DNA from 2 places in the Streptomyces kanasensis genome. Region 1 is predicted to be linked to the other one. Evidence: predicted binding sites of a transcription regulator. Region 1 holds the regulator's gene; the other holds the start of a gene.
The links. Region 1 encodes HspR, which represses chaperone genes until heat shock. Its sites were predicted from a motif close to TTGAGNNNNNNNNNCTCAA; they were not measured.
Positions count from the first base shown of each region.

Region 2: lon (endopeptidase La) is a predicted target of HspR. The motif match lies at 7,318-7,336, and genes of this name have one in related genera.

Region 1 covers NZ_JBIBSF010000003.1:240,455-254,759, forward strand. Annotated here, with positions in the region: gene clpB (ATP-dependent chaperone ClpB) at 1-1,069, opposite strand, end outside; gene ACF053_RS09855 (pyridoxamine 5'-phosphate oxidase family protein) at 1,193-1,606, shown strand; gene ACF053_RS09860 ((2Fe-2S)-binding protein) at 1,766-2,083, opposite strand; gene ACF053_RS09865 (helix-turn-helix transcriptional regulator) at 2,454-3,491, shown strand; gene ACF053_RS09870 (heat shock protein transcriptional repressor HspR) at 3,837-4,289, opposite strand; gene dnaJ (molecular chaperone DnaJ) at 4,294-5,481, opposite strand; gene grpE (nucleotide exchange factor GrpE) at 5,557-6,216, opposite strand; gene dnaK (molecular chaperone DnaK) at 6,213-8,066, opposite strand; gene ACF053_RS09890 (sugar transferase) at 8,317-8,793, shown strand; gene ACF053_RS09895 (heterodisulfide reductase-related iron-sulfur binding cluster) at 8,947-11,235, shown strand; gene ACF053_RS09900 (Yip1 family protein) at 11,543-12,493, shown strand; gene ACF053_RS09905 (phosphoribosyltransferase) at 12,572-13,069, opposite strand; gene dcd (dCTP deaminase) at 13,072-13,647, opposite strand; tRNA gene ACF053_RS09915 (tRNA-Gly) at 14,224-14,297, shown strand.
Region 2 covers NZ_JBIBSF010000004.1:291,613-305,917, reverse strand. Annotated here, with positions in the region: gene ACF053_RS13035 (response regulator) at 1-274, opposite strand, end outside; gene ACF053_RS13030 (M4 family metallopeptidase) at 439-3,363, opposite strand; gene ACF053_RS13025 (helix-turn-helix domain-containing protein) at 3,518-4,672, shown strand; gene lon (endopeptidase La) at 4,893-7,295, opposite strand; gene ACF053_RS13015 (YfbM family protein) at 7,477-7,980, shown strand; gene ACF053_RS13010 (hypothetical protein) at 8,032-8,586, opposite strand; gene ACF053_RS13005 (GNAT family N-acetyltransferase) at 8,720-9,364, shown strand; gene ACF053_RS13000 (rhomboid-like protein) at 9,375-10,154, opposite strand; gene ACF053_RS12995 (spermidine synthase) at 10,604-11,335, shown strand; gene ACF053_RS12990 (response regulator transcription factor) at 11,416-12,153, shown strand; gene ACF053_RS12985 (HAMP domain-containing sensor histidine kinase) at 12,381-13,442, shown strand; gene ACF053_RS12980 (multifunctional oxoglutarate decarboxylase/oxoglutarate dehydrogenase thiamine pyrophosphate-binding subunit/dihydrolipoyllysine-residue succinyltransferase subunit) at 13,744-14,305, shown strand, end outside.

The DNA.
Region 1 (14,305 bases):
CCTTGAGGCCGCGCAGGATGGCGATGGTGTCCTCGACGGTCGGCTCGGCGACCAGGACCTGCTGGAAGCGGCGCTCCAGCGCGGGGTCCTTCTCGATGCGCTCGCGGTACTCGTCGAGGGTGGTCGCGCCGACCATGCGCAGCTCGCCGCGGGCCAGCATGGGCTTGAGCATGTTGCCCGCGTCCATCGCGGAGTCGCCGCCGGCGCCCGCGCCGACGACCGTGTGCAGCTCGTCGATGAAGGTGACGACCTGGCCGTCGCTCTCCTTGATCTCGGACAGGACGGTCTTCAGCCGCTCCTCGAACTCGCCGCGGTACTTCGCGCCGGCGACCATGGCGCCCAGGTCGAGGGAGACCAGCCGCTTGTCGCGCAGCGACTCGGGGACGTCGCCCTTCACGATCCGCTGGGCGAGCCCCTCGACGACGGCGGTCTTGCCGACGCCGGGCTCGCCGATGAGGACGGGGTTGTTCTTGGTGCGGCGGGAGAGCACCTGCACGACGCGGCGGATCTCCTGGTCGCGGCCGATCACCGGGTCGAGCCGGCCCTCGCGGGCGGCGGCGGTGAGGTCCGTGCCGAACTTCTCCAGCGCCTTGTACTGCCCCTCGGGGTCCGGCGTGGTGACGCGGCGGCTGCCCCGCGCGCGGGTGAAGGCGGCCAGCAGCTTCCCGGCGGTCGCGCCCTGCCGCGTGAGGAGCTCGCCCGCGGCGCCGCCCTTGGCCGCGACGCCGACGAGCAGGTGCTCCGTGGAGAGGTACTCGTCGCCGAGCTCGCGCGCCCGGGCCTGGGCGTCGGCGACCACGGCGAGCAGGTCGCGGTTGGGTTGCGGCGGGGCGACGGTCGACCCGGTGACGCTGGGGAGGCCGGCGAGCAGCCGTTCCGCCCCGGCGCGTACGGCCGCCTGGTCGGCGTCGACGGCGGCGAGCAGGTCGGTGAGGTTCTCGTTGTCCTGGCCGGAGAGCAGCGCCAGCAGCAGGTGCGCCGGCGTCAGGTCGGCGTGCCCGCCCGACACGGCACGGTTGGTCGCGGCGTTCAGCGCGTCCCGGCTCTTGTTGGTCAGCTCGGCGTCCACGGGTACTGGGTCCTCCTCGGCTGCTGATGCGTCGTCCCGGCTTATGACTCAGCCAACGTCCACAAAGTTGAGTCTATTCCACTCAAGGTGGTGGGGGCCAGCAGCCGCCGGTAGGTTCCGGACATGGCCATCGACCTGCGGGACCCCGGCGCCTCCTACGTCAGCTTCTGGCGCGAGCGCCACATGTGCACGCTGACGACCCACCGCCCCGACGGTTCGCCGCACGTGGTGCCGGTCGGCGTCACCTACGACCCCGACGGCGGCGCGCGGGGCGTGGCCCGGGTGATCACCAACAAGCACAGCCGCAAGGTGGCGAACGTGCTGGCGGCGGGGTCCGACGGTGCCCGTGTCGCGGTGTGCCAGGTGGCCGCGGGCCGCTGGGCGACGCTGGAGGGTCTGGCCGTGGTCCGCACGGAACCGGACGTCGTCGCGGACGCCGTCGCGCGGTACGCGGAGCGGTACGGGCGCACCCCGGCGCCGAACCCGGACCGGGTCGTGATCGAGATCACGCTCACCCGCGCGATGGGACGGGCCTAGACCGAGGGACGCGCGGGGCCCGGCGGACGCGCGGGGCACACGCCGCGGGGCCGGACCGCGGCGCGCGGACAGCACAGCGGCGCCATCGTGTTTCAGGTCCACGATGGCGCCGCTGTGTGGGGGAAGCACCTGAGCGATCTACAACGACGGGGGAATCGCTCAGGCGCTGCGGGGGGTGGCGGTAGGGGTCTCGGCCTCGACCAGCTGATGGTCCCGCTGGTCGAGGTTGACGAAGATCATTCCGTAGCGGATGGCGCAGCGGACGGGCTGCGGCGCACCGCGCGGCCGACGGAGGCACCGGTAGGCGCGGATGTCCTCGTCGTCGCCGCGGGTGATGACGATCGGCTCCCCGAAGAGGGTGACCATCAACGAATCGCCACCCTGGGGGACTGCGGTGACGAGGTCGATGAAGTGCCACCCGGAACGGTAGGCGGACGCCATCTCGCGGCGGAATCGGGAGTCGTCGGGGACGTTCATGCGGCGACACCCGTCGGCGTGGAGTCGGCACTGTCCCAAGAGGGCTCCCCGAAGGTCGCCGGGGTGACCTCCCACGAAGGCTCAGGGATGCCCGCCGGCCCGACCTCCCACGCAGGCTCACCTGCGACGACGCTGTTCGCGGACACCGTGTCCCACGACGGCTCGCCGCTGAGGGCGGCGACACCGCACGCGGCCGCCGCGGCGACAGCTATGGCGCTAAGTGCACGAACCATCCTGGTCATGGACGATCTCCACCTCTTTTTGTCCTTACCTCCTCCCCCGCGTCTATGACGATGGCTCACTCCGAACGCTTCCACCAGCCAGTACAGGCATCATGTTCCTGAAATACAGGACCCTGAGGGGGGTGCAGATGCGGTCTAAGGTGGACAATCCGGAAACCGGGCACAGTCATGACGAGCTGTGCGAAGCCGGAAAGCACCTGTACGCGGCCGCCCTGCGCGCCGGCCGGATAGCCCGTACGGAGGTCGACGCGGCGCCCTGCCTCATCGACCTCGCCCTGCTGCATCCGGATCCGGACGATTCCCAGTGGCTGCGGCCCGTGCCCCCGTCCATCGCCCTCAACCAGCTGATACACCCCATCGAGCGGGAGATCCAGCAGCGCAGGCAGCGGGCCCTGTCGTTGGCCGATGCATTCGAGCCGTTCATGACGATCCCCGCGGCGGCCCCCTGCACCAGTGCGGCGATCAACGTCCTGGAGGGTCTGGCGGTCATCAACGCCGAACTGGACCGCGTGACGGACGAGTGCGCGGTCGAACTCCTCACCATCCAGCCGGGCAGCGGGCGGAAACCCGAGACTGTCAAGGCCGCCTTGCGGCGGGTGGAGCCCCTGCTGGGCCGCGGTGTCCGAATGCGGACCCTCTACCAGCACACCGCGCGGCACCACTCGGCGACCATGGGGTACGTCGAGCGGATCACGCCGTACGGACTGGAGGTCCGCACGCTGGAGGAGATCATCGACCGGTTGATCATCGTCGACCGCAAGGTCGCCTTCATACCGGCCCGCAGCGACCGCCAGGTGGCCCTGGAGCTGCGGCACGAGGGACTGGTGCAGTACCTCGTCGGCGTGTTCGAGCAGTTCTGGCTGCACGGCATCCCGTGGGAGGAGGAGGTCGTCTCGTACGCCCCCGCCCTCAACGGCATAAGCGGCATCCAGCGGTCCATCGCCAAGCTCCTCGTCGAGGGCCACGTCGACGAGGCCATCGCCCGCCGGCTCGGCATGAACGTCCGCACCTGCCGCGCCCACATCGCCAAGCTCGCCTCCACCCTGGGCAGCGGCAGCCGCGCCCAGCTCGGCTACCTCATCGCCCGCTCCGGCATCCTCGACCAGGACCAGGACCTCACCCCCCGCACCCCCGGCCCGGAGGAGCCGCCGCGCGGCCACGACTGACGCCCCGCCGACCCCGGACCCCCGCACGGACCCGCCCGGCCGGACCCCGTACGGGCCCGACCCGCACCCGCACGGCCGGACCCGCACGAGGGCGACCCGGACCCGCACGAGGGCGACCTCGCACCCCGGCCCGGCCCGGCCCGGACCCCCGCGGGACCCGCCCCACCCGCACGGGACCGGCCCGCACAAGGGGCGGCCTTGCACCCGACACCGCCCGACCCGGACCGGACCCGCACGGCCCGGACCAGGCATGCGGAAGGCCCCCTCCGGAGAGGGGGCGTTCGACACGTCCACGGGCGGACGCCGCACGCCGAACGCGCCGCGCCCACCACCGCGCCGCGGGGGCTACTCGCCGCCCCGGCGCGTACCCGGGCGCCACACGACCAGCGCGCCCGTCTGCTGCACGTCCTGGTACGGCACCAGGTCGCGCCGGTACGAGGCGTGGACCTGGGCCTCGCGCTGGCGTATCGCCGCCGCCGCACCCTCGACCGCCGCCGACAGCTCGGCCACCCGCGCCTGCAGCGCGGCGACCTGGTTCTCCAGCTCGATGATGCGCTTGATTCCGGCCAGGTTGATGCCCTCGTCCTGCGACAGCTGCTGCACCTGTCGGAGCAGCTCGATGTCGCGGGCCGAGTAGCGCCGTCCCCGCCCGGCCGTACGGTCCGGCGAGACGAGTCCCAGCCGGTCGTACTGGCGCAGCGTCTGCGGGTGCAACCCGCTCAGCTGGGCCGCCACCGAGATGACGTACACCGGAGTCTCGTCGGTCAGTTCGTACGGGTTGCGTCGGCGTGCGTCCATTGCGTCAAGCCCCCTTCGCGGCCTGGAAGAGCTCCGCCCGCGGGTCCTCGTCCGCGGTCACCCGACGGTACGCCTCCAGGGCCTCGCGCGCCTCGGCGCTCAGCCCCTCGGGCACGGCGACCTCGACGGTCACCAACAGGTCGCCCCGCGTGCCGTCCTTGCGGACGGCGCCCTTGCCGCGGGCGCGCATGGTCCGGCCGTTGGGCGTGCCGGCCGGGATCTTCAGCGTGACCGGAGGCCCGCCGAGGGTCGGCACCCTGATCTCGCCGCCCAGCGCCGCCTCGGCGAAGGAGACGGGGACCGTGACGGTGAGGTTGTCGCCCTTGCGGCCGAAGACGGGGTGGCTGTCGACGTGGACGATCACGTACAGGTCGCCGGCCGGTCCGCCCCGCTCGCCGGGGGCTCCCTTGCCGCGCAGCCTGATCCGCTGGCCGTCGGAGACACCCGACGGGATGCGCACCTGCATGGTGCGCGACGACTTGGCGCGGCCGCTGCCGTGGCAGACGTCGCACGGGTCCTGGGCGATGAGCCCGCGGCCCTTGCAGTCCACGCACGGGTCGGTCAGCGAGAACGAGCCGCTGCCGCCGCGCGAGACCTGGCCGGTGCCGACACAGGTCGGGCAGACCCGCGGGGTGCCGTTCTTGTCGCCGGTGCCGGAGCACGCCTGGCAGGGCTGCTGGCTGGACATGCGCAGCGGGACCGTGGCCCCGTCCACCGCCTCGGTGAAGCTGAGCGTCACCTCGGACTCGATGTCCTGGCCGCGGCGCGGCTGTGTCCGCGTGCCCGGGCCGGCACCGGCGCCGCCCCGGTTGAACAGGCCGCCGAAGACGTCCCCGAGCCCGCCGCCGAAGCCGCCGGCACCGCCCGCGCCGCCCTGGGCACCGCCGAAGAGGTCACCCAGGTCGAAGTTGAACGAGCCGCCGGCGCCGCCGGGACCGGGGCGGAAGCCGCCGTTGCCGAAGAGGGCGCGCGCCTCGTCGTACTCCTTGCGCTTCTTGGGGTCGCCGAGGACGTCGTTCGCCTCGGAGACCTCCTTGAAGCGCGCCTCGGCCGCCACGTCGCCCTTGTTGGCGTCCGGGTGGAACTCCCGGGCGAGCTTGCGGTACGCCTTCTTGATCTCGGCCTCGGTGGCGTCCTTGGGGACGCCCAGGACCTTGTAGTAGTCCTTCTCGACGAAGTCCTTCGTGCTCATCGACGTCCCTCCTCCCGGACGATCACTGCGTCAGCCACCGGGCCGGCGGTCCGAAGACCGCCGGCCCGCCGGCTGTCAGCCCTCGTCGGGGCCACCGTTCTCCTCGTCGCCCGGCTGCTCGTCCTTCGCGGCCGGCGCCGCGCCCGGCTGGGGCTCGGCCACGGCGACGCGCGCGGGCCGGATGGTCCGCTCGCCGATGCGGTACCCGGGCTGCAGGATCGCCACGCAGGTCGTCTCGGTGACGTCCGGCGCGTACGAGTGCATGAGCGCCTCGTGCACCGTCGGGTCGAAGGGCTCGCCCTCCTTGCCGAACTGCTGGAGGCCCATCTTGGCGACGGTGGTCTCCAGCGACTCGGCGACCGACTTGAAGCCACCCACCAGCTCACCGTGCTCCCGGGCGCGGCCGATGTCGTCGAGCACGGGCAGCAGCTCGGTCAGGAGCGTCGCGACGGCGACCTCCTTGACCGCGGCCCGGTCCCGGTCGACGCGGCGGCGGTAGTTCTGGTACTCCGCCTGGAGCCGCTGGAGGTCCGCGGTGCGCTCGGCGAGCGCGCTGCGGGTCTGGTCCAGCTGGGCGGTCGCGCCGGCCGACTGGTCCGTGTCGTTCGCGTCCCCGGCCGGGGCCGCCGCGCCCTCCTCCGCGGGAGGGGTCTCGGCGGCCTCGGCGGCGTCGTCAGGGGTGGCGCCGGAGGGGACGTCGGGCTTCTCCTCGAATCCCGGGGTCTCCTCCGTCATGCGGCCCCACCCTTCGGCTTCTCGTCGTCGACGATCTCGGCGTCGATGACGTCGTCGTCGCCCTTGGCACCGGTGTCGCCGGCGTCGGCCTGGGCGCCGCCGGCCGCCTGGCCGGCCTGGGCGTCGGCGTACATGGCCTGGCCGAGCTTCTGGGAGACGGCCGCGACCTTCTCGGTGGCGGTGCGGATCTCCGCGGTGTCCTCGCCCTTCAGCTTCTCCTTGAGCTCGCCCACCGCCGTCTCGACCTCGGCCTTGACGTCACCGGGCACCTTGTCGGCGTTGTCGGCGAGGAACTTCTCCGTCTGGTAGACGAGCTGCTCGCCCTGGTTGCGGGTCTCGGCGGCCTCGCGGCGGCGGTGGTCCTCCTCCGCGTACTGCTCGGCCTCCTGGCGCATCCGGTCGACCTCGTCCTTCGGCAGCGAGGAGCCGCCGGTGACGGTCATCTTCTGCTCCTTGCCCGTGCCCAGGTCCTTCGCGGTCACGTGCATGATGCCGTTGGCGTCGATGTCGAAGGCGACCTCGATCTGCGGGACGCCGCGCGGGGCCGGCGGGAGGCCGGTGAGCTCGAACATGCCGAGCTTCTTGTTGTACGCCGCGATCTCGCGCTCGCCCTGGTAGACCTGGATCTGCACGGACGGCTGGTTGTCCTCGGCCGTCGTGAAGATCTCGGACCGCTTGGTCGGGATCGTGGTGTTGCGCTCGATGAGCTTGGTCATGATGCCGCCCTTGGTCTCGATGCCGAGGGACAGCGGGGTGACGTCGAGGAGCAGGACGTCCTTGACCTCGCCCTTGAGGACGCCGGCCTGCAGGGCGGCGCCGATGGCGACGACCTCGTCCGGGTTGACGCCCTTGTTGGCCTCGCGGCCGCCGGTCAGCTCCTTGACGAGCTCGGCGACGGCCGGCATGCGGGTCGAGCCACCGACGAGCACGACGTGGTCGATCTCGGAGAGCTGGATGCCCGCGTCCTTGATCACGTTGTGGAACGGGATCTTGCAGCGCTCCAGCAGGTCCGCGGTGAGCTGCTGGAACTGGGCGCGCGTGAGCTTCTCGTCCAGGTGCAGCGGGCCCTCGGCGGACGCCGTGATGTAGGGCAGGTTGATCGAGGTCTCGGTGGACGAGGACAGCTCGATCTTGGCCTTCTCGGCGGCCTCGCGGAGGCGCTGGAGGGCCATCTTGTCCTTGGACAGGTCCACGCCGTGCCCGGACTGGAACTGCTTGACCAGGTACTCGACGACGCGCTGGTCCCAGTCGTCACCACCGAGGTGGTTGTCGCCGTTGGTGGCCTTCACCTCGACGACGCCGTCGCCGATCTCCAGCAGCGAGACGTCGAAGGTGCCGCCACCGAGGTCGAAGACGAGGATCGTCTGGTCGTCCTTGTCGAGGCCGTACGCCAGGGCGGCGGCCGTCGGCTCGTTGACGATGCGCAGGACGTTCAGGCCCGCGATCTCGCCGGCCTCCTTGGTGGCCTGGCGCTCGGAGTCGTTGAAGTACGCCGGGACGGTGATGACCGCGTCCGTGACCTTCTCGCCCAGGTACGCCTCGGCGTCCCGCTTCAGCTTCTGCAGGATGAACGCGGAGATCTGCTGCGGGTTGAAGTTCTTCCCGTCGAGCTCGATCTTCCAGTCCGTGCCCATGTGGCGCTTGACCGAGCGGATGGTCCGGTCGACGTTGGTGACGGCCTGCCGCTTGGCGACCTCGCCGACGAGGACCTCGCCGTTCTTGGCGAAGGCGACGACGGACGGCGTGGTCCTGGCGCCCTCGGCGTTGGTGATGACGGTGGGCTCGCCGCCTTCCAGAACGCTGACGACGGAGTTAGTCGTGCCCAGGTCGATGCCGACCGCACGTGCCATTTCGATTCCTCCAACTGACTTGAGTGGAACAGGCTCAAGGATGCACGACCCTCGTACCCACGTCAACAGACCTGAGTCGAGCGCACTCAACTTTTATCCCGCCCTTATGCGCAAGGACCCGTCGACACGCAGCCTCGCGGGCCCGACGGACAGCCCTACCCCGCCTATTGTTCAGCACACCGGCACTATCCGGGCATAAGCCGTGAATCGGTAAGAATCCTGAGCAACGCGGAACGATGAGGTGGTCGCCATGCACTCCAAGCGCGCCCTTGACCTGGTCCTCGGCTCCGTCCTGCTGACGCTGGCCGCGCCCCTCCTGCTCGCCGCGGCGGCGGCACGGGCGCTCGCCCGCCCCGCCGGCGGCCTCCTCGTCCACGAGACGGCCGTCGGCCTGCACGGCCGCCCGTTCGTCCTGCGCACCCTGCCGGTGCGGCGACTGCGGCTCGACGCGCTCTCCCGGCTGGTCCACGTCGTGCGCGGCGAGATGTCCCTGGTCGGCCCCGCCCCGCTGCCGCCCGGCGCACCCGGCGCCGACGCGCACTGGCGCGGCGCGGTACGCCCCGGCCTGACCGGACTGGCCCAGGTGAGACGGGGTTCGCCGCTGCCCTGGAACGAGCCGCTGATGCTCGACCAGCACTACGTGGAGCACCATGGGGTGGGAACGGACGTGGCGCTGCTCCTGCGGACCCCGGTCGCGCTGCTCGCCGGCCCACGACCCCGGGACTGAACGGACGGCGCCGGTCAGGCTCACCTGAGCGACGCAGATCACCGCGCACGCGGCTACAGTGCGGCGGAATATCTGGGTACGCTCAGCACCGAACCCAATAAGTTACCGCTTAGTAGTACCGGATCCCCCACCTCGCAGGCCCGAGGAGCCCCCATGCAACTCGCCGCGATCATTGTGTCGCTGACCCTGACCGTGGTCGGCGTTGCGCTCTTTGCCCGAGCGATCGCGCACATCTACCGGTTCGTGAGGCTCGGCCAGCCCGTGCCGGCGGGCCGCCGCACCGACGACTGGAAGGCCCGCACGGTCACCGTGGTCCGGGAGTTCCTCGGCCACACCCGGATGAACCGGTGGGGGATCGTCGGCTTCGCGCACTGGTTCGTCGCGGTCGGCTTCCTGACCCTGCCGCCGACGCTGGCGCAGGCCTACGGCCAGCTCTTCCAGGCCGACTGGATGCTGCCGGTCCTCGGCGGCTTCCTGCCGTTCGAGATGTACATCGAGGCCATCGGCCTGATGACGGTCCTCGGCATCGTCGTCCTGATGGTGATCCGCCTGCTGAGCCTGCCGTCCCGCGCCGGCCGCAAGTCGCGCTTCGCCGGCTCCAAGGCGTGGCAGGCGTACTTCGTCGAGTACGTCATCCTCACCATCGGCCTGGTCATCCTGGTCCTGCGCGGCCTCGAGGGCGCCCTCCACCACGTGGACTCCTACGAGGCGGCGTACTTCGTCTCCTACCCGCTCGTCCTCGCCTTCGACGGGCTGTCCACGGGCACGCTGCAGACCCTCGTCTACCTCGCCGCCATGGTGAAGATCAGCGTCTCCCTGATCTGGATGATCACGGTCTCGCTCAACACCAACATGGGCGTCGCCTGGCACCGTTTCCTCGGCTTCCCGAACATCTGGTTCAAGCGCAACGCCACCGGCGAGACCGCGCTGGGCGCCCTGCAGCCGATGACGTCCGGCGGCAAGGAGATCGACTTCGAGACGGTCTTCGACGACGAGGCGGGCGCCGAGGAGACCGTCTTCGGCGTCAGCCAGGTCGAGCACTTCTCCTGGAAGGGCATCCTCGACTTCGCGACCTGCACCGAGTGCGGCCGCTGCCAGTCGCAGTGCCCCGCCTGGAACACGGGCAAGCCGCTCTCCCCGAAGCTCCTCATCATGTCGCTGCGCGACCACGCCCACGCCAAGGCCCCGTACCTGCTGGCCGGCGGCGGGAAGACCGCGGACGGCGAGGAGAAGGCGTCCGCCGAGGCCCTGAAGGACGTCCCGGCCGCCGCCCTGGCCGAGGCCGAGCGCCCCCTCATCGGCACCGCCGAGGAGAACGGCGTCATCGACCCGGACGTGCTGTGGTCCTGCACCACCTGCGGCGCCTGCGTCGAGCAGTGCCCGGTCGACATCGAGCACATCGACCACATCGTCGACATGCGCCGCTACCAGGTCATGATCGAGTCGTCGTTCCCGTCCGAGGCGGGCACGATGCTCAAGAACCTGGAGAAGAAGGGCAACCCCTGGGGCCTGGCGAAGAAGCAGCGCGTCGAGTGGACCAAGGAGGTCGACTTCGAGGTCCCGATCGTCGGCAAGGACGTCGAGGACCTCTCCGAGGTCGACTACCTCTACTGGGTCGGCTGCGCCGGCGCCTTGGAGGACCGGGCCAAGAAGACCACCAAGGCCTTCGCCGAGCTGCTGCACATCGCGGGCGTCAAGTTCGCGATCATGGGCGGCGACGAGAAGTGCACCGGTGACTCCCCCCGCCGCCTCGGCAACGAGCCGCTGTTCCAGCAGCTCGGCCAGGAGAACGTCGCCATGCTGAACATGGCGTTCGGCGAGGACGACGAGGACGAGTCGACGAGGAAGCCCAAGTCGGCCAAGAAGATCGTCGCGACCTGCCCGCACTGCTTCAACACGATCGCGAACGAGTACCCGCAGCTGGGCGGCGAGTTCGAGGTCATCCACCACACGCAGCTGCTGCAGCACCTCATCGACGAGGGCCGGCTCACCCCGGTCACCCCGGTGGACGGGCTGATCACCTACCACGACCCGTGCTACCTGGGCCGCCACAACAAGGTCTACACGCCGCCGCGCGAGATCATGTCGGCCGTCCCGGGCCTGCGCCAGCAGGAGATGCACCGCCACAAGGAGCGCGGCTTCTGCTGCGGTGCCGGCGGCGCGCGGATGTGGATGGAGGAGCGCATCGGCAAGCGCATCAACACCGAGCGCGTCGACGAGGCCCTCTCCCTCAACCCGGACATCGTCTCCACCGCCTGCCCGTTCTGCCTGGTCATGCTCACGGACTCCGTGAACGGCAAGAAGAACGACGGCAAGGCGAAGGAGTCCCTCCAGGTCGTGGACGTCGCGCAGCTGCTGCTGGACTCGGTCAAGACGCCGGCCGCCCCCGAGGCGGACGCCCCGGAGTCGGACCCGACGCAGGAGCCTCAGCCGGCGCAGTAGCCGCGCCGCGCACAGCCCACCACGAACGGCCGGGCCGCCCCCACGGGCGGACCCGGCCGTTCGGCGTACCGGCGGCGGGCTGGCGGCGGCTGCGGGCCGGGGCGGCGGGCTGCGGCGGCTGCGGGTGTACGGGCCGGGGCGTCGTGGCCGCCCCGGCCCGTACACCCGCAGCCCCCCGTGTCACCCCACCCCACCCCCACCCACGGCGATCTGACGCCCCCTAGGGGATGTCACAGGTCGGCAGCAAACGCCCCCCGGCGACCGGCCGTGTACGCCCGTACGCGCGGAACCGGGTACGTTCGTTGACGTGGCTGGATTCAGGATCGGACGCGGCCGGGACAACCGCACCCCGCACCAACGACCGCGGCAGGCGCCGCAGACGCGGCAGGGACCGCACGGCGGCGCGGCGGCGCCCCCTCCGTCGTACCCATCCCCGTCGCCGTCCCCGCAGCAGCAGTGGTCGCAGGGCGGCCGCCCCTACGCCGGGCCCGGCGGAAACGGCGGGACCCGCGGACACGGCGGCCAGCAGGGCGGCGAGCCGTACGGGGAGCCCGAGTACTTCGGCGACCCGTACCAGCAGCAGCACGCGCCCCAGCAGCCGTACGGCTCCCACCCGCACGCCGCGAACAACCCGGGTCACACCCAGGTGTTCAGCGTCGGCGAGGACCCCTACGGCCCTGCGGACACCTACCAGGCGGGCTCCGCCGCGCCCTCGGGCCCGCGACTGCCGTGGAAGCAGCTGCTCAGCGGCATCGTGATGCGGCCCGGCCCGACGTTCTGGCAGATGCGCGACCACCCCGTGTGGCCGCCGGCGCTGATCGTGACGTTCCTGTACGGCCTGCTGGCCCTCTTCGGCTTCGACAAGGCCCGGGAGGAGGCGATCAGCGCGACGATCTCCACCGCGATCCCGTACGTCCTGCTGACCGGGGTCATGTTCGTGGTCGGCGGCCTCATCCTCGGCGCGGTCACGCACACCCTCGCCCGCCAGCTGGGCGGCAACGGCGCCTGGCAGCCGACCGTGGGCCTGTCGATGCTCATCATGGCGATGACGGACGCCCCGCGGCTGCTGTTCGCGCTCTTCCTGGGCGGTGAGAACTCACTGGTCCAGGTCATCGGCTGGCTGTCCTGGCTGGCGGCGGGCGCGCTCTTCACCTCGATGGTGAGCAAATCGCACGACCTGCACTGGCCGAAGGCCCTGGGCGCGTCGTCGATCCAGCTGGTGGCGCTGCTGTCGCTGATCAAGCTGGGCACGCTGTAGCGGACGCCGCCGCGGCCGCGCCGCACGAACGGAAGAGGGCCCCCTGCGGGGCCCTCTTCCGTGTGACGACCGACGCGCTCAGGCGTCCAGGACCTGACCGGACCGCCGCACGACGGGCTTCTCCACGCTCCACGGGAAGTTGATCCAGTCGTCCGTGCGCTTCCAGACGTACTCGCACTTCACCAGCGAGTGCGACTTCTCGTAGATGACGGCCGAGCGCACCTCGGCGACGTGCTCCAGGCAGAAGTCGTGCACGAGCTTCAGCGTCTTGCCGGTGTCGGCGACGTCGTCGGCGATCAGCACCTTCTTGTTGCTGAAGTCGATCGCGTTCGGCACGGGCGCGAGCATGACCGGCATCTCCAGCGTGGTGCCGACGCCGGTGTAGAACTCGACGTTCACCAGGTGGATGTTCTTGCAGTCCAGGGCGTATGCGAGGCCGCCCGCGACGAACACGCCACCGCGCGCGATGGAGAGCACCACGTCGGGCTCGTAGCCGTCGTCCGCGACGGTCTGGGCGAGCTCGCGCACGGCGCGCCCGAACCCTTCGTAGGTGAGGTTCTCCCGTACACCACTCATGCTCACACCTGCGTCCGATGGAAGTTCTGGAAGGACCGCGAGGCCGTGGGCCCGCGCTGCCCCTGGTACCGGGACCCGTACCGCTCGCTGCCGTACGGGAACTCGGCCGGCGAGCTGAGCCGGAACATGCACAGCTGGCCGATCTTCATCCCCGGCCACAGCTTGATCGGCAGGGTCGCGAGGTTCGACAGTTCCAGGGTCACATGTCCGGAGAACCCAGGATCGATGAACCCGGCCGTGGAGTGCGTGACGAGCCCCAGCCGGCCCAGCGAGCTCTTGCCCTCCAGCCGGGAGGCGAGGTCGTCGGGGAGGGAGATGACCTCGTACGTCGAGGCCAGCACGAACTCCCCGGGGTGCAGGATGAACGCCTCGTCCCCCTCCGGCTCGACCAGGCGGGTGAGGTCGGCCTGCTCCACGGCGGGGTCGATGTGGGGGTGACGGTGATTCTCGAACACCCGGAAGTAGCGGTCGAGCCGCACGTCGATGCTCGAGGGCTGCACCATGGAATCGTCGTACGGGTCGATGCGCACCCGGCCGGATTCGATCTCGGCCCGGATGTCCTTGTCTGAGAGAAGCACGTCCCGAGGATACGCAGAGCGCGCGGGCCCGCCCCAATCGGACGGACGCGCGCGCCCCGGACGCGAAACCGGCAGCCGGGGGCCACCCTGCCGATCGAACCGGCCCGACCCCCGCGCCGCCCTACCCCTGCTCCTTGTCGGCCGTACCTGGGCCGCGCCGCCGCCCTGCCCCGGCTCTACCTCTGCTCGGCGAGCCCCACCGGCACGGCATGCCGCAGCCGCGCGCACCGGGGACACCGGATGAGCCGCCCGGGCCCGATCCGCCCGGCGCCGAGGTTCTGCATCGGGAACGTCGCGGTACTGAACACGTGCCCCTCGGCACAGCGGACGACGGTTCGCTCCATGGTGTCCATCAGGCCCTTTCCCCAAGACAAGCGGTGGACGAGAAGGCCACATTAGGGGATCAACAGGACACCGCTCCACGCGGCACTCCGCCCCGCACCCTACGCCCCAACTCCCGCTACCCGACCACCGGATAACCCCGCCGGCCGACACGAGAAACCCCCGGCGCGATACACCGGGGGCGGGCGATGAGGTACAGTGAGCGACGATGCGGCACGGATCACCGGTCGCTGTGCGGGTGTAGTTTAATGGTAGAACATGAGCTTCCCAAGCTCAGAGCGCGGGTTCGATTCCCGTCACCCGCTCCACACGAAAG
Region 2 (14,305 bases), on a different contig from region 1:
GCTCGTCGGCGTCGAACGTGGTCAGCATGGCGACGACCGGCGGCTCGGGCAGGGCCCGCAGGTCGGCGAGGACGCTCAGACCGTCCCGGTCGGGCATGCGCACGTCGAGCAGGACCACGTCCGGTCGGTGCCGGACGGCCTCGCCCAGCGCCTCCGAGCCCGTACAGGCGGCCACGGCGCGGGTGCCGTCGAAGCCGTCGACGATCCGCCGGAGTCCCTCTCTGATCAGGTCCTCGTCGTCGACGATCATCACGTGCACTGCTGAACGGTTCATACGGCCGGACCCCACTCAGGCGTTCTGGAGCGCCCTCAGCATAGGCGCTGCCCGCGCGGGCGAGGAGCCGTCGCGGCCCGCGGGGAAGCCCCCGGCACCTGGGGTGCCGGGGGCCTCGGGGGTGCCGCGCCGACCGGTGCCGACCCGTGGGCCGGCCGCCGGGATCAGCCGCAGCGGCCCGCCGGGCGGGCGCGGGTGACGAGGTCGGTCCAGCCGGTCGTGCCGTCGAGCCAGACCACCCGGGTGCCGGTGTCGGCCGCCGGGGAGAGCTGCATGCCGCGGTTGCAGGAGACCCGCTGGGTGCGCGAGCCGTCCGTGGTGAGCTGCCAGACCTTCGGCAGGGCGGCGTTGTCGAGCGCCTGCGAGCCGTCGCCGACGGGGGTGGCGCTGACGGTGACCGCCGTGTCCGAGACGGTGAGGTCCGAGGCGACGAGGGCGCCCGGCTTGTACTCGCTGCTGATGTCGTACGTGCCGGTGCCGTCGTGTCCGGTGCGGCGGATGGTCGACTGGCCGTCGTCGTCGAGGTTCTCGTCGTTGAGCCAGAAGACGTGGGTGGCGTTGACTCCGGTGCGGCCCAGGGACTGCGGTTCGCCGAGCTGCTCGGCGAGGACGGTCCGGCCCGTCCCCAGGTCGAGGATCTCGACGCCGAGCCGGTGGCCGCCGTCCGCCGGGTACAGCTTGGCGTAGGCGATCCGGCCGTGGCCGACGGAGGGCAGGCCGGTGAGGGTGTCGTCGCGGGCGCCGTCGACGTACGTGGGCCGCGGGTCGCCGGCCCGGAGGAAGCCGACGTGACGGCCGTCGCCGAGGACGTCGTACACGTCGAAGACGGTCGTGCCGCGGTCGACGCGCAGGCTGAGGACGTCGCCCTGCGTCGACAGCAGCTTCTTCACCGGGCCGCCCGCGAGGGGCCGGGAGAGGACGTCGACGCCGTCGGGGCCGTACGCGGCCCACACCACCGTGCGGCCGTCGGTGGCCGGGTTCACGTGGTAGCGGCCGTCGTTGGGGCTCATGAGCCGGGGGGCGCCCTTGCCGTCGACGCGGCCGGCGAGGACGGAGTACGGCTCGGAGCCGTCCTCGTCGGACCGGGCGGCCGTCCACCAGCCGCCGCCCGCCTGGACCTCGGTGCCGTCGGTGTTCACCTTGGTGAGCAGGGCGTCGGAGTCGACGCCGAGCGCGTTCTCCCAGCCGCGCACGATGCCGTGGGCGGTGAAGGACCGCTTGACGGTGTCGACCTGGCGCGCGGTGGCGCCGAGGTCCCGGGCGGCCGCGACGACGGCCTCACGCCCCTCGGTGAAGCCGTCGAGCGGGGTGAGGTACTCGGTGAGCGCCTTGTAGACGATCCGGTCGGCCAGCTCGGGGCCGAGGTCCTGGCGCACGTCCCACAGGGCGCCGGAGAAGATCGTGGAGTTGAGGTGGACCCCGCCGTTGTCGATGCCGAAGGTCACGCCGAGGAAGTTCTTCGCCGTGGTGGCGCCGTCGTCCAGGTCGCGCAGGGCGCAGTCGCGGGGCTTCGCCGTGCGGCACAGGTCCTCGCCGATGAGCCCGGCGTCGGGGTCGTCCATCGAGCGGCCGGAGCGGTCGACGTCGATGGCGTTGCCGAAGTAGTCGGCGACGGCCTCGTTGAGGGCGCCGGACTGGCCGGCGTAGACGAGGCCGGCGGTGTTCTCGACGACGCCGTGCGTCATCTCGTGGCCGACGACGTCGAGGTCGGCGGAGAGCGGGCGGAACTCGTCGTCACCCGAGCCGTACACCATCTTGGTGCCGTCCCAGAAGGCGTTGACGTAGGGCTCGCCGAACAGGGTCACGCCGACGAGGGAGTCGACGGCGGAGCCGCGCCCGTCGAGGCCGGACCGGCCGTGCCGCTCCTGGTAGTAGTCGTGGACCTGGCCCGCGGCCCAGTGGGCGTCGACCGCGCCGGAGTCGGTGGCGTCCTGCCCGAACGCGGGGGTGGGCGAGGAGAACGGCTTCAGGTCCTCCGGCCAGCCGCCGAGGACGTCCAGGACGTCCTTGTCGCGGGCGTCCCAGGTGGTGAGCGCGTTCTTGCCGCCCCCGGCCATGCGGGCCCGGTCGGTCATCAGGTACGGCCCGTCGGCGGCCGGCCGGTCGACGTTCAGCGGCACCTTCGTGCCGTCGAGGCGCACGCCGCTGCCGGTGACGGCTTCGGCGGGGTCCGCCGCGGCGGCCGGGGCGGCGGGGCCCTCCGCGGCGGCCGCGCCCGCCGCCCGCTGCCGGGTGTCCGCGGCGGCGGTCCGGGGGGCGGTGAGGGTCTTGATGCCGGTGTGCTGGAGGAGGGGGTAGCCGGCCCGCGCGTCCACGTAGACGTGCTGGAGGACCGGTTCTCCCGTCACCGGGTTCGTCCCGCGCACGGTCACGTGGTACGCGAGGACGCCCGTGCCGCGCGGGATGACGACGAGCCCCGCCGAGCTGCCCCTGAGCGCCGGGCCGCCGGTCGCGTCACGGCGGGCGGGGTCGGCGCCGGACCGGGTGAGCCGGTCGCCGCCGAACCGGTCGAGCGTCGCGCCGACGGCGCGGCGGACGGCGGTCTCCGCGCTGACGGCCGGCGTGGTGCCGACCGTCAGGCCGGTGAAGTACCGGCCTGAGGTGCCGGTCACGGCCCGGCGCCCGGCGCCGGTCTCCATGCGGACGACGTACTGGCCGCCGAGGACCGGGACGCCCCGGTGCCTCTGCTGGAGCCGTACCGTCTCGTCGGCGCCGCGTCGGAGGGTCTGCACGGGGGCGAGATCGCGCCGCGGCTCGGGGATCTTGTACCGGCTCTCCTTCGCGGCGAGGTGGCCGCGCGCCGCGTCGGCGGGGGAGGCGCCGGCGTCGGCCGGATCGCGGATGCCGTCCACGAGGGACGGGGTGTCCGTCTCGGGGAGCGGGATGAGGTCGGCCCCCGGTGCGGTGGGCCGGGGGTCGCCCGGCGCCGCCGTGGTGGCCTGCGGGCCCGCCGTCCGGGTGGTGCCGGCGGCGTGGGCGGCGGGGACCGCCGTGATCAGCAGCCCGGCGGCGAGGAGCGCCGCTCCCCCGCTCGCGGCAGCCCCCTTCCGTATGCCGGTTCTCGCTGAAGTCGTCCTGGATGCGCGCACAGTTCGTACCCCTCCTACGTGCTTGGTCAGAGCCGTTCGGGTGGTGTGGGGCCATGCAAGCGGCGCGCTTCACCGGTGGGCAATGAGCCAACTGTGCGGAGAAGTGGACATGCACACTTGTGTGTCCGGTGAGGGCCCGAAGAGAATCCGACCCATGATCAAGGGGGGATTGCCCCCACTTGGCCTGGGGGAGGCCGAGGAGCGGGCGTATGAGGCATTGCTGCTGGAACGGGCCGAACGCGTCGAGGAGTTGGCACACCTCCTCGACCTTCCGAGGGAGCGGGTGCACACCGCGCTGGACCGGCTGGTGGAACACGGGTTCGCCCGGCCGGCGGACCCGGCCCGGGAGGGCGGACTGCCGCACCCGGCGGCGCCGGCGACGGCGATCCGCACGCTGATCGACCGGCGACAGGAGGAACTCCACCGCAGGTCGGCGGAGTTGGAGCGGCTCCGGTCGACCGCCGAGCGGCTCGCGGCGGAGCGGGCGGCCGCCGCGCAGTCGGGGGCCGGCGGCGTCGAGGCCGTGACCGGGCGGCGGGCGGTCGACGAGCGGGTCGGGCGGCTCCTCGCCGGGGCCGAGCGGGAGGTGCTGCTGATGGACCGGCCGCCGTACGCGGGCCTGGACGTCAGCGGGTTGCTCGCCCGGGGTGTCGAGGTGCGGGCGGTACTGGACCGGGCGGGGCTCGCCGCGCCCGGACGGGCCCGCGCGGTGGCGGCGCTGGCGCGGCGGGGGTTGCGGGTGCGGGTGGCGGCGGGGGTGCCGACGCGGCTGGTGGCCGTGGACCGGCGGGTGACGCTGCTGCCACCGGCGGACCCGGCCGACCCGCGGGCGTACGCCCTGGTCGTCGCCGACGCGCGCCTGAGGGAGGCGCTGGTGCCGCTCTTCGAGGCGGTGTGGGAACGGGCGGTACCACTGGAGTGCCCGGGTGCGGGTGCGCCGGGCGCCGGGCCGGGTGAGGGTGCGGGCTCTGGTGCGGGCTCGGCCGGTGCGGCGGGGGGCGGCTCCGGTGCCGGTGCCGGTTCGGCCGGGGCCGAGGCGGCGGGGGCCGGTGCGGCGGGGCCGGCGGGCGCGGTGGGCCGGACTTCCGTGGGGGCCTGGCGGGACGGCGGGGCCGGGGACCGGGCGGAGCAGCGGGAGTTGCTGCGGCTGCTCGCCGCGGGGCTGAAGGACGAGGCCATAGCGCGGCGGCTCGGCGTGCACGTCCACACCGCGCGGCGCCGGATCAGCCGGCTGCTGGAGGCGCTGGACGCGCGCACGCGCTTCCAGGCGGGGGCGCGGGCCACGGCCCGGGGCTGGCTGGAGCCCTGACGCGGGCCCGGACGGGGGCTACCGCCGGCAAGGGCACGGGATCCGCCGCCCCGCCGGGCGGACGGCGCGGGCCGGTACGGGCGGGTACGAGTGAGGCGCGGGTCGGTCCGGGCGGGGCACAGGCCGGCACGGGCCGGACGCCCGGACCCCGTACGAACGCGCGGCAACGGCCGGCCGCGCCCCCTACGAGGGCGCGGCCGGCCCGTTCCGGCGCGGGGCGTCAGGCCGCCGTCGCGACGGCGGTGGTCGCCGGCGCCAGGGCGATGTCGAGCACCTGCCGGACGTCCGTCACCGTGTGCACCTCCAGCGTGTCCAGGACCTCGGCGGGCACGTCGTCGAGGTCGGCCTCGTTCCGCTTGGGGATGACCACGGTCGTGATCCCGGCCCGGTGGGCGGCGAGCAGCTTCTGCTTGACCCCGCCGATCGGCAGGACCCGGCCGGTCAGCGACACCTCCCCGGTCATCGCCACGTCCGTGCGCACCAGTCGGCCGCTGAGCAGCGAGGCGAGCGCGGTGGTCATGGTGACGCCGGCGCTCGGCCCGTCCTTCGGTACGGCTCCGGCCGGGAAGTGGATGTGGACGCCCCGGTCCTTCAGCCCGGTGACCGGCAGTTCGAGTTCGGCGCCGTGGGAGCGGAGGAAGGAGAGCGCGATCCGGGCGGACTCCTGCATGACGTCTCCGAGCTGCCCGGTGAGGGTGAGCCCCGCCGCCCCGGTCTCCGGGTCGGCGAGCGACGCCTCCACGAAGAGGACGTCCCCGCCCGCGCCGGTGACGGCCAGGCCGGTGGCCACGCCCGGCACGGACGTGCGGCGCTCGGCCGGGTCCTGGGCGGACTCCGGTACGTGGTGGGGCCGTCCGATGAGCCCGCGCAGGTCGTCCCCGCCGATCGTGGTGGGCAGCTCGCGGTCGCCCAGCTCGGTCTGGGCGGCGACCTTACGGAGCAGCCGGGCGAGGGAGCGCTCCAGGTTCCGCACGCCCGCCTCGCGTGTGTACTCGCCGGCCAGCCGGCGCAGCGCGCCCTCCTCGACCACGACCTCGTCGCGGGCGAGTCCGGCCCTCTCCAGCTGCCGGGGCAGCAGGTGGTCGCGGGCGATGACGACCTTCTCGTCCTCGGTGTAGCCGTCGAGGCGGACCAGCTCCATGCGGTCCAGGAGGGCCTCGGGGATGGCTTCGAGCACGTTGGCGGTGGCGAGGAAGACGACGTCGCTGAGGTCGAGCTCGACTTCGAGGTAGTGGTCGCGGAAGGTGTGGTTCTGCGCGGGGTCCAGCACCTCCAGCAGGGCGGCCGCCGGGTCGCCGCGGAAGTCGGAGCCGAGCTTGTCGATCTCGTCGAGGAGGACGACGGGGTTCATGGACCCGGCCTCCTTGACGGCGCGGACGATCCGGCCGGGCAGGGCGCCGACGTAGGTGCGGCGGTGGCCGCGGATCTCCGCCTCGTCCCGGACGCCGCCGAGGGCGACGCGGACGAACTTCCGCCCCATCGCGTGGGCGACGGACTCGCCGAGGCTGGTCTTGCCGACGCCGGGCGGTCCGACGAGGGCGAGCACGGCCCCGCCGCGGCGGCCGCCGACGACACCGAGCCCGCGGTCGGCACGGCGCTTGCGCACGGCCAGGTACTCGGTGATGCGCTCCTTCACGTCGTCGAGCCCGGCGTGCTCGGCGTCGAGGACCTGCTTGGCGCCCCGGATGTCGTACCGGTCCTCGGTGCGCTCGTTCCACGGCAGCTCCAGGACGGTGTCGAGCCAGGTGCGGATCCAGGCGCCCTCGGGTGACTGGTCGCTGGCGCGCTCCAGCTTGTCGACCTCCTTGAGGGCGGCCTCGCGCACCTTCCCGGGCAGGTCGGCGGCCTCCACGCGGGCCCGGTAGTCGTCCGTCCCGCCCTCGTCGTCCTCGCCGTTGAGCTCGCGGAGCTCCTTGCGGACGGCCTCCAGCTGGCGGCGGAGGAGGAACTCGCGCTGCTGCCGGTCGACGCCCTCCTGGACGTCCTTGGCGATGGACTCGGCGACGTCCTGCTCGGCGAGGTGCTCGCGCAACTGCTCGGTGGCGAGCCGGAGCCGCGCGACGGGTTCGACGGTCTCCAGCAGGGCCACCTTCTGGGCGGTGGTGAGGAACGGCGAGTAGCCGGAGTTGTCGGCGAGGGCGGCGACGCCGTCGATCTGCTGGACCCGGTCGACCACCTGCCAGGCCCCGCGCTTGCGCAGCCAGCTGGTGGCGAGGGCCTTGTACTCCTTGACCAGCTCGACCACGGCCCCCGGCAGCGGCTCCGGCACGGTCTCCTCCACGCGGGTGCCCTGCACCCACAGCGCCGCTCCGGGCCCGGTCGTGCCGGCGCCGATCCGCACGCGCGCCCGGCCCCGGATGAGCGCCCCGGGGTCCCCGTCGGAGAGCCGCCCGACCTGCTCGACGGTGCCGAGGACGCCGATGCCGGCGTACGTGCCGTCCACCCGTGGCACGAGCAGCACCCGCGGCTTGTCGTTCCCGTCCCGGGCGGCGGCCTGGGCGGCCTCCACGGCGGCGCGGACGTCGGTGTCGGACAGGTCCAGCGGTACGACCATGCCCGGCAGGACGACCTCGTCGTCGAGCGGCAGCACGGGCAGGGTGAGCGGTGCGGACGTCGAAGCCATGATCTCCCCTTCGGCAGTCAAGTTGAGCTGTACCGACTCAATGCACCTGGGCACCCCGGTGTTCCCGGGGGCGCGTTCGCCCACAGCGATCACCGCTCCCACCAGCGGTGACCCGGGCGACCGACCCGTCCCGCGTCCGCGTTCCGGGGGCGTTGTCAGTGGCCGCTCCTACGATCCGTCCATGAGCATGATCGGAGAGTACGTACGGCTGACGCCGGCGCAGTTCGAGCGCGCGCTCGGGGATCCCGAGTGGGCCCGGGGCCTCGTCGACGAGCTGGTCGACGCGGAACTGGACGAGGAACCGGACGCGGCGTCAGCCCGCTGCCTGAGCACCGACAAGGCGTGGCACGCGCTGGACTTCCTGCTGTCGCGGCTCGACTTCCCGGTCGACGTCGTCTTCGGCGAGGAGCCGCTCCCGGAGGCCGGGGACTGGGGGTACGCGCCGCCGCGCTACCTCACCCCGGAGCGGGTCCGCGCGGCCGCCGAGGCGCTGGCGGACGTGCCCGCGGCCCGGCTGGTGGAGGGCGTCGGGCCGGAGGACCTGGCCCGGGCGGAGGTGTACCCCAGCGTGGTGTGGGAGCGCGGCGAGTCCCTCGACTACGTGACGCACCACTACGACGAGCTGGTCCCGTTCCTCACCTCCGCGGCCCGCGACGGTGACGCGGTGCTGCTCTGGCTGGACTGAGCACGCGGACGGTCCCCGCCGGACCGGCGGGGACCGCCGCGCTCCGCGGCGTCAGGCCGTGGCGCGGTGTTCGCATCCCGAGGCCGGCACGGTGTCGCCCGCGTCGACGCGCAGATGGTCCTCGCCACCGCCGCACGACCGGACGGTGTCGCCCGGCGCCCCGTCCCGCAGGACGATCCGGTCGCCCCCGCCGTGGGTGGTGACCTCGTCGCGGCCGGTACCCGCGTCGACGGAGGCGTCGACGGGCGCCGCCACGTGGACCCGGTCGTCGCCGTCCCGCACCCGGACGGCGACGCGGCTGACGCCCTCCACCGGGCCGCAGGTGACCAGGACGTCGCTGCGCCGCACGCAGCCGGGACCGGCGGTGACCCCGGCCTCGTCCTGCACGGCGACCTCGCCGAGGAGGACCCCGACGACGACGTCGTTCGCGACGCGGCCGCTCGCGGTGTACACGACGGCGGCGCCCTGCCGGACGGCGGTGCCGCCGGCGGCACCGGCCCCGGCCGCCGCGGGCGTCGCCAGGGCGAGGGGCAGGGCCAGGCCGAGGACGGCGGCGGACGCGGTCGCGCGCCGCAGCGCGGCACCGGCGGCGGAGGGTGTTCTCATCAGCGGTCTCTCCATTCGCGCACGGACGAGGCGCCTGTCCGGCCCCTCACCGCCCACCGAAACAGAGGGTGACGGGAACCGCACGATTTGTTAACCCCTGGTGATGCCGTGACGCCTCGTGTGTAATGGCCCCATGCAGAATGCAGTTATTACCGCGGCGTGGGTGCGCGGCTGGGCGGTCTCGCGCGGCACACCGCCGCCGCTCGAGGAGCCGTGGGGCTACCGCATCGACGTGGGCCTCAGCCGGCACGTCTTCCGCCACGTGCTGCCCGAGCCGGACGCGGCCACCGTCCGCAAGCTCTGCGAGACGGTCACCCAGCCGTACGCCTGGCTGAAGGTGCTCGCCGAGCCGGAGGACGTCGCCGACTGGCTCACCCCCGAGTGGACCGTCCCCGACGACCCGGGCTTCATGATGTACACCGCGCTGAGCCCCTCCCCCGAGGTCGCGCCGCCCACCGGCTACACGCTGCACACCGAGTTCCACGAGGGCGTCCACCACGTCCGCGTCCTCGCCGGCGACGGCGGGCTCGCCGCCCACGGCCAGGTCGCCCCGACGGGCCCGACCGCGGTGTTCGACCAGATCGAGACGTTCGACGGCCACCAGCGGCGCGGCCTCGGCACCCTCGTCATGCGGCGCCTCCAGACGGCGGCCGCCCGCGCCGGGGCCTCGACCGGCGTCCTGAGCGCGACCGTCGACGGCCGCCGGTTGTACGCCTCGCTGGGATGGCACCACCAGGGACCGCTCACCGGCGTCGTACGCGACGGCTCCACCCCCTGAGGGGCGCCGCTCACCCCGGGGCGACGACCCGTCCGGCGGCGCGCCGCACCAGCGGCCACCCGGCGACGCCGATCAGCAGCGCCAGGACGTGACCCCAGGCCGTCAGGGGGTCCTCGAAGGCGACCAGGTCCCGCAGCAGCATCGCCCCCACCCAGACGAGCACCGCGCCGCGCACCACCGGCCCGAGCAGCCCGGCCAGCGCGCCCACGCACGCGAGCAGCCCGAAGCTGATCCCGTAGTCCAGGCGGTGCAGGGACGTTTCCGGCAGGTGCCCCGCGACCACGGACACCGCCACCGGGACCTGCGTCACCAGCGTCGCCCCGACGTGCCCCACGGCGAACACGCCCGCCGTCCGCCACGCCCCGATCCGCCGCTCCAGCGCCGTGAGGACCAGGACGAAGCCGACGGCGTACGGGGAGGACAGGCCGCCCGCCACCCACAGCGCGCTCGCGAGGAGCACCGCCGACGGCGTGCGGGACAGGTGGGCGACGTCGGTGCTGGAGGCGTGCAGCAGCGCGGTGACGGTACGCGGGTCGCCGAACTGGGCGTAGAGGGAGGTCGCGAGGAGCACGAGCGCGTACCCGAAGGTGAACGGCGTACCGGCCGGCGTCGGCAGCAGCCGCGACGCCCGCCGCAGGATGCCGGGCCACGACCGCACCACCGGCACGGCCGGCCCGGTGGACGCGGCGGTGACCCTCGGCGCGGTGGGCCCGGTCCGCGCCCCGAGCCCCCGCGGCACGGCGGCGGCCGGTGGGGCGACCGGCCCGGTGGACGCGGCGAGCTCGGGCACGGAGGCCACCGTCGGCACGGCGGCCACCGGCCGCGTGACAGCGGCCCTCGGCGCGACGGCGGCCGTCGGCACGGCGGCGACCGTCCGTACCGCGCCCCCCGGCGTGACCGTCCCGGGCGGCGCGGCGGCGACCGGCGGCGTGACCGTCCGGGGCGGCGCGGTGGGGCGTGCCCCCGCCGGCGTCCGCTCGTCGGCGACGGTCCCTGGGGCGCGTGGGGTGCGTGGGCCGGGTACGCGGCACGACGGCCGCTCCGCGGCATCCGCTCCGCCCGGCGTACCGCGGGTCTCCGCTTCGAGGCGCACGGCGAGGCCCCCTCCTTCTCGGCCCCCCGGCATCCGTCAACCCCTCGGCCCACCAGCCCCCTTACCCAACGCGACCGATCACACCCCCGTCCATGACGCAGGTCACACGGCGTCAGGACGGCCCGGCTGCCGCATAAAGTCGGCGCATGCCAGTGACGCTCGACCGACGTGAAGGACCGTACGGCGAAGTCGTGCTGCGGCGGCGCGACGACCACTTCGAGATCATCGCCAACGGCACCTTCCTCATGGACACCTCCGACGGCCGCTCCGAGCGGCTGCTCGTCGACGCCGCCCTCCGGGCCCTGGGCGGGACGCCGGGCACCCGGCCCCCCGGCGAGGACCGGACGGCCGGCGGCGGCCCCGCACCCGGCCGCGCCGGCGCCCGGCCCTCCGTCCTCATCGGGGGCCTCGGCGTCGGCTTCTCGCTCGCCCACGCCGCCGCCGACCCCGCCTGGGGCCGCATCGCCGTCGTGGAGCGGGAGCAGGCCATCATCGACTGGCACCGCGAGGGCCCGCTCGCCGCCCTCTCCGCCACGGCGCTCGCCGACCCCCGGACCGTCCTGCTCCACACGGACCTCGTCGCCCACGTCCGCGACCCGGACGTCACCGACACCTACGACGCGCTCTGCCTCGACATCGACAACGGCCCGGACTGGACGGTCACGGAGGGCAACGACGGCCTTTACTCACCGTCCGGTCTCGCCGCCTGCGCGCGCCGGCTCAACCCCGGCGGCGTCCTCGCCGTCTGGTCCGCCCGGCCGTCCGCCGATTTCGAAACGTCCTTGCGGAATGCCGGATTCAGCAGGGTAAGGACGGAAGAGGTGCCCGTTGCCCGGGGCGTGCCGGACGTCGTCCACCTCGGGATTCGCCCCGCGTAGCCTCGACGCGGTCGCTGCCTTTATGTTGTTGCCGGAACGCACGGATCTACAGCTCGCGCAGGACGCGACGGGGGCGGGGCATGGAGCACGCACACACCAGCCACACCGGCAGCGCGGTCACGCCGGGCACGCAGCGCCGGGTCCTGGTCGTCGAGGACGACACGACCATCGTGGAGGCCATCTCCGCCCGACTGCGGGCGGAGGGGTTCCTGGTCCAGACCGCGCCGGACGGGCCGGCGGCGGTCGACGCCGCCGAGGCGTGGCAGCCGGACCTCATGGTCCTGGACGTCATGCTGCCCGGCTTCGACGGCCTGGAGGTCTGCCGCCGGGTCCAGGCCCAGCGGCCCGTACCGGTCCTGATGCTCACCGCGCGGGACGACGAGACGGACATGCTGGTCGGCCTCGGCGTCGGCGCCGACGACTACATGACCAAGCCGTTCTCGATGCGGGAGCTGGTGGCCCGCGTCCACGTGCTGCTGCGGCGCGTCGAGCGGGCCGCCCTGGCCGCGGTCACCCCGCGCAGCGGCATCCTGCGCCTCGGCGAGCTGGAGATCGACCACGCCCAGCGCCGCGTACGCGTCAGGAACGACGACGTGCACCTGACGCCGACCGAGTTCGACCTGCTGGTCTGCCTGGCCAACACGCCGCGTGCCGTCCTCTCCCGCGAGCAGCTGCTCGCGGAGGTGTGGGACTGGGCCGACGCCTCGGGCACCCGCACCGTGGACAGCCACATCAAGGCCCTGCGCCGGAAGATCGGCGCCGAGCGGATCCGCACGGTGCACGGGGTGGGGTACGCCCTGGAGACCCCGGCGCCGTGAGGCGCCGCCGCCCGGGGGCGCGCGCGGACCGGACCCGGGACCCGGCGCCCGGCCGCGCGACGGACCCGGGACCCGACCGCGCGACGGACCCGGGACCCGACCGCACCGCCGACCGGTCGCCGGACCCGGCACCGGGCCGGACACGGGACCCGGCACCGGAGCGCACGGTCGACCGTCCGTCGGGTCGCCGCTGCCGCGCGGGCGGACGCGCCGGGCGACGGGGCCGGCTGGGCCCGGTCACCATCTCGATCAAGACCAAGCTCGGCACGCTCGTCGTGGTCTCCGTCTTCATCACCACCGGCCTGCTGCTGGTGGCCCTGCGGACGGAGACGGAGCTGCGGTTCATCACCGTCTTCTCGGTGATCGCCACGCTGCTCCTCACGCAGTTCGTGGCGCACGGCCTCACCGCGCCGCTCGACGAGATGAACACCGTGGCCAAGGGCATATCGCACGGCGACTACACCCGCCGCGTGCGCGGCGCGGGACGCCGGGACGAGCTGGGCGACCTCGCCGAGACGATCAACCGCATGGCGGACGACCTGGAGGCGGTCGACCGGCACCGCAAGGAGCTGGTCGCCAACGTGTCGCACGAGCTGCGCACGCCCATCGCCGCCCTGCGGGCCGTCCTGGAGAACGTCGTGGACGGCGTCTCGGCCGCCGACCCGGAGACCATGCGCACCGCCCTGGCGCAGACCGAGCGACTGGGCCGCCTGGTGGAGACGCTGCTGGACCTGTCGCGCCTGGACAACGGCGTCGTGCCGCTGCGCTGCCGCCCCTTCGAGGTGTGGCCGTACCTGTCGGGCGTCCTGAAGGAGGCCAGCCTCGCCGCGTCGCACCGCGCCGTCGGCTCCGGCAGCCGCCCCCACACCCGTACGGACGTCCACCTGCACCTGGACGTCTCCCCGCCCGAGCTGACCGCCCACGCCGACGTCGAGCGGCTCCACCAGGTGGTGGCGAACCTCGTCGACAACGCCGTGAAGCACTCGCCGCCGCACGGCCGCGTGACGGTACGGGCGCGGCGCGGCTCCTCCCCCGGTTCGCTGGACCTGGAGGTCGTGGACGAGGGACCGGGCATCCCGCCGTCGGAGCGGCACAAGGTCTTCGAGCGGTTCAACCGGGGCAGCGTCCCCGCGCCGCACGGCCCGGGCAGCGACGGCGGCACGGGACTGGGCCTGGCCATCGCCCGCTGGGCGGTCGATCTGCACGGTGGCCGTATCGGTGTGGCCGAATCGGCACGCGGCTGCCGCATCCTCGTCACCCTTCCGGGGATTCCCCGACCGCGCGGTTGACATAGGGTTCGAACCGGAACCGCTCTCCGTCCGTGTACCAGTACGGCGTACCGGCGCGGAGGGGTGCGGAGCCGGTCAGGGGTGCGGACCGCAGGTGGCCGCAGCTCCGCCGGGCGCTGCCCGGTCACCGCGGGTCATCACCGAACCACGCTTGTTTCCCGCCATTTCTTCCCGTGAAACTCGTCGTTCGATGTGATGTGCACGACGATGGCACGCCCGGCCTGCACCTCCCGCCGGGAGAGGCGTAGCCTTGATTCCCGCTGTCCATCACCTTGTGAAGCGGAAGAGGGCGGTTGCCGCCGTGTCGTCTCAGTCCCCCAGTAACTCGAGCATCTCGACCGACCAAGACGGCCAGGGCCAAAACCCTGCGGCCGCCTTCGGCGCCAACGAGTGGCTCGTCGACGAGATCTACCAGCAGTACCTCCAGGACCCGAATTCGGTCGACCGCGCCTGGTGGGACTTCTTCGCCGACTACAAGCCGGGCGCGTCCGGCTCGGCGGACGAACCCGCCGGCGGCTCCCCCGCGGCCTCGGGGGCCGCGGGTACCGTGACGCCGGCCCCGGCCGCGGAGGCGCCCACCGCACAGGCCCCCGCCGCCCCCGCGCAGCCGGCGCCCGCACCCGCGGCGCAGGCCCCCGCGCAACCGGCACAGCCCGCGCCCGCCCCGGCCCCGGCGAAGCCCGCCGCGGCGGCTCCGGCCGCCCCGGCCCCGGCGAAGCCCGCGGCCGCGGCCCCCGCCGCCAAGCCCGCGCCCGCCAAGCCGGCGCCCGCGCAGGCGGCCCCGGCCACGGAGTCCGCGGCGGGTCCGGAGTTCGTGACGCTGCGGGGCCCGGCCGGCGCCGTGGCGAAGAACATGGACGCCT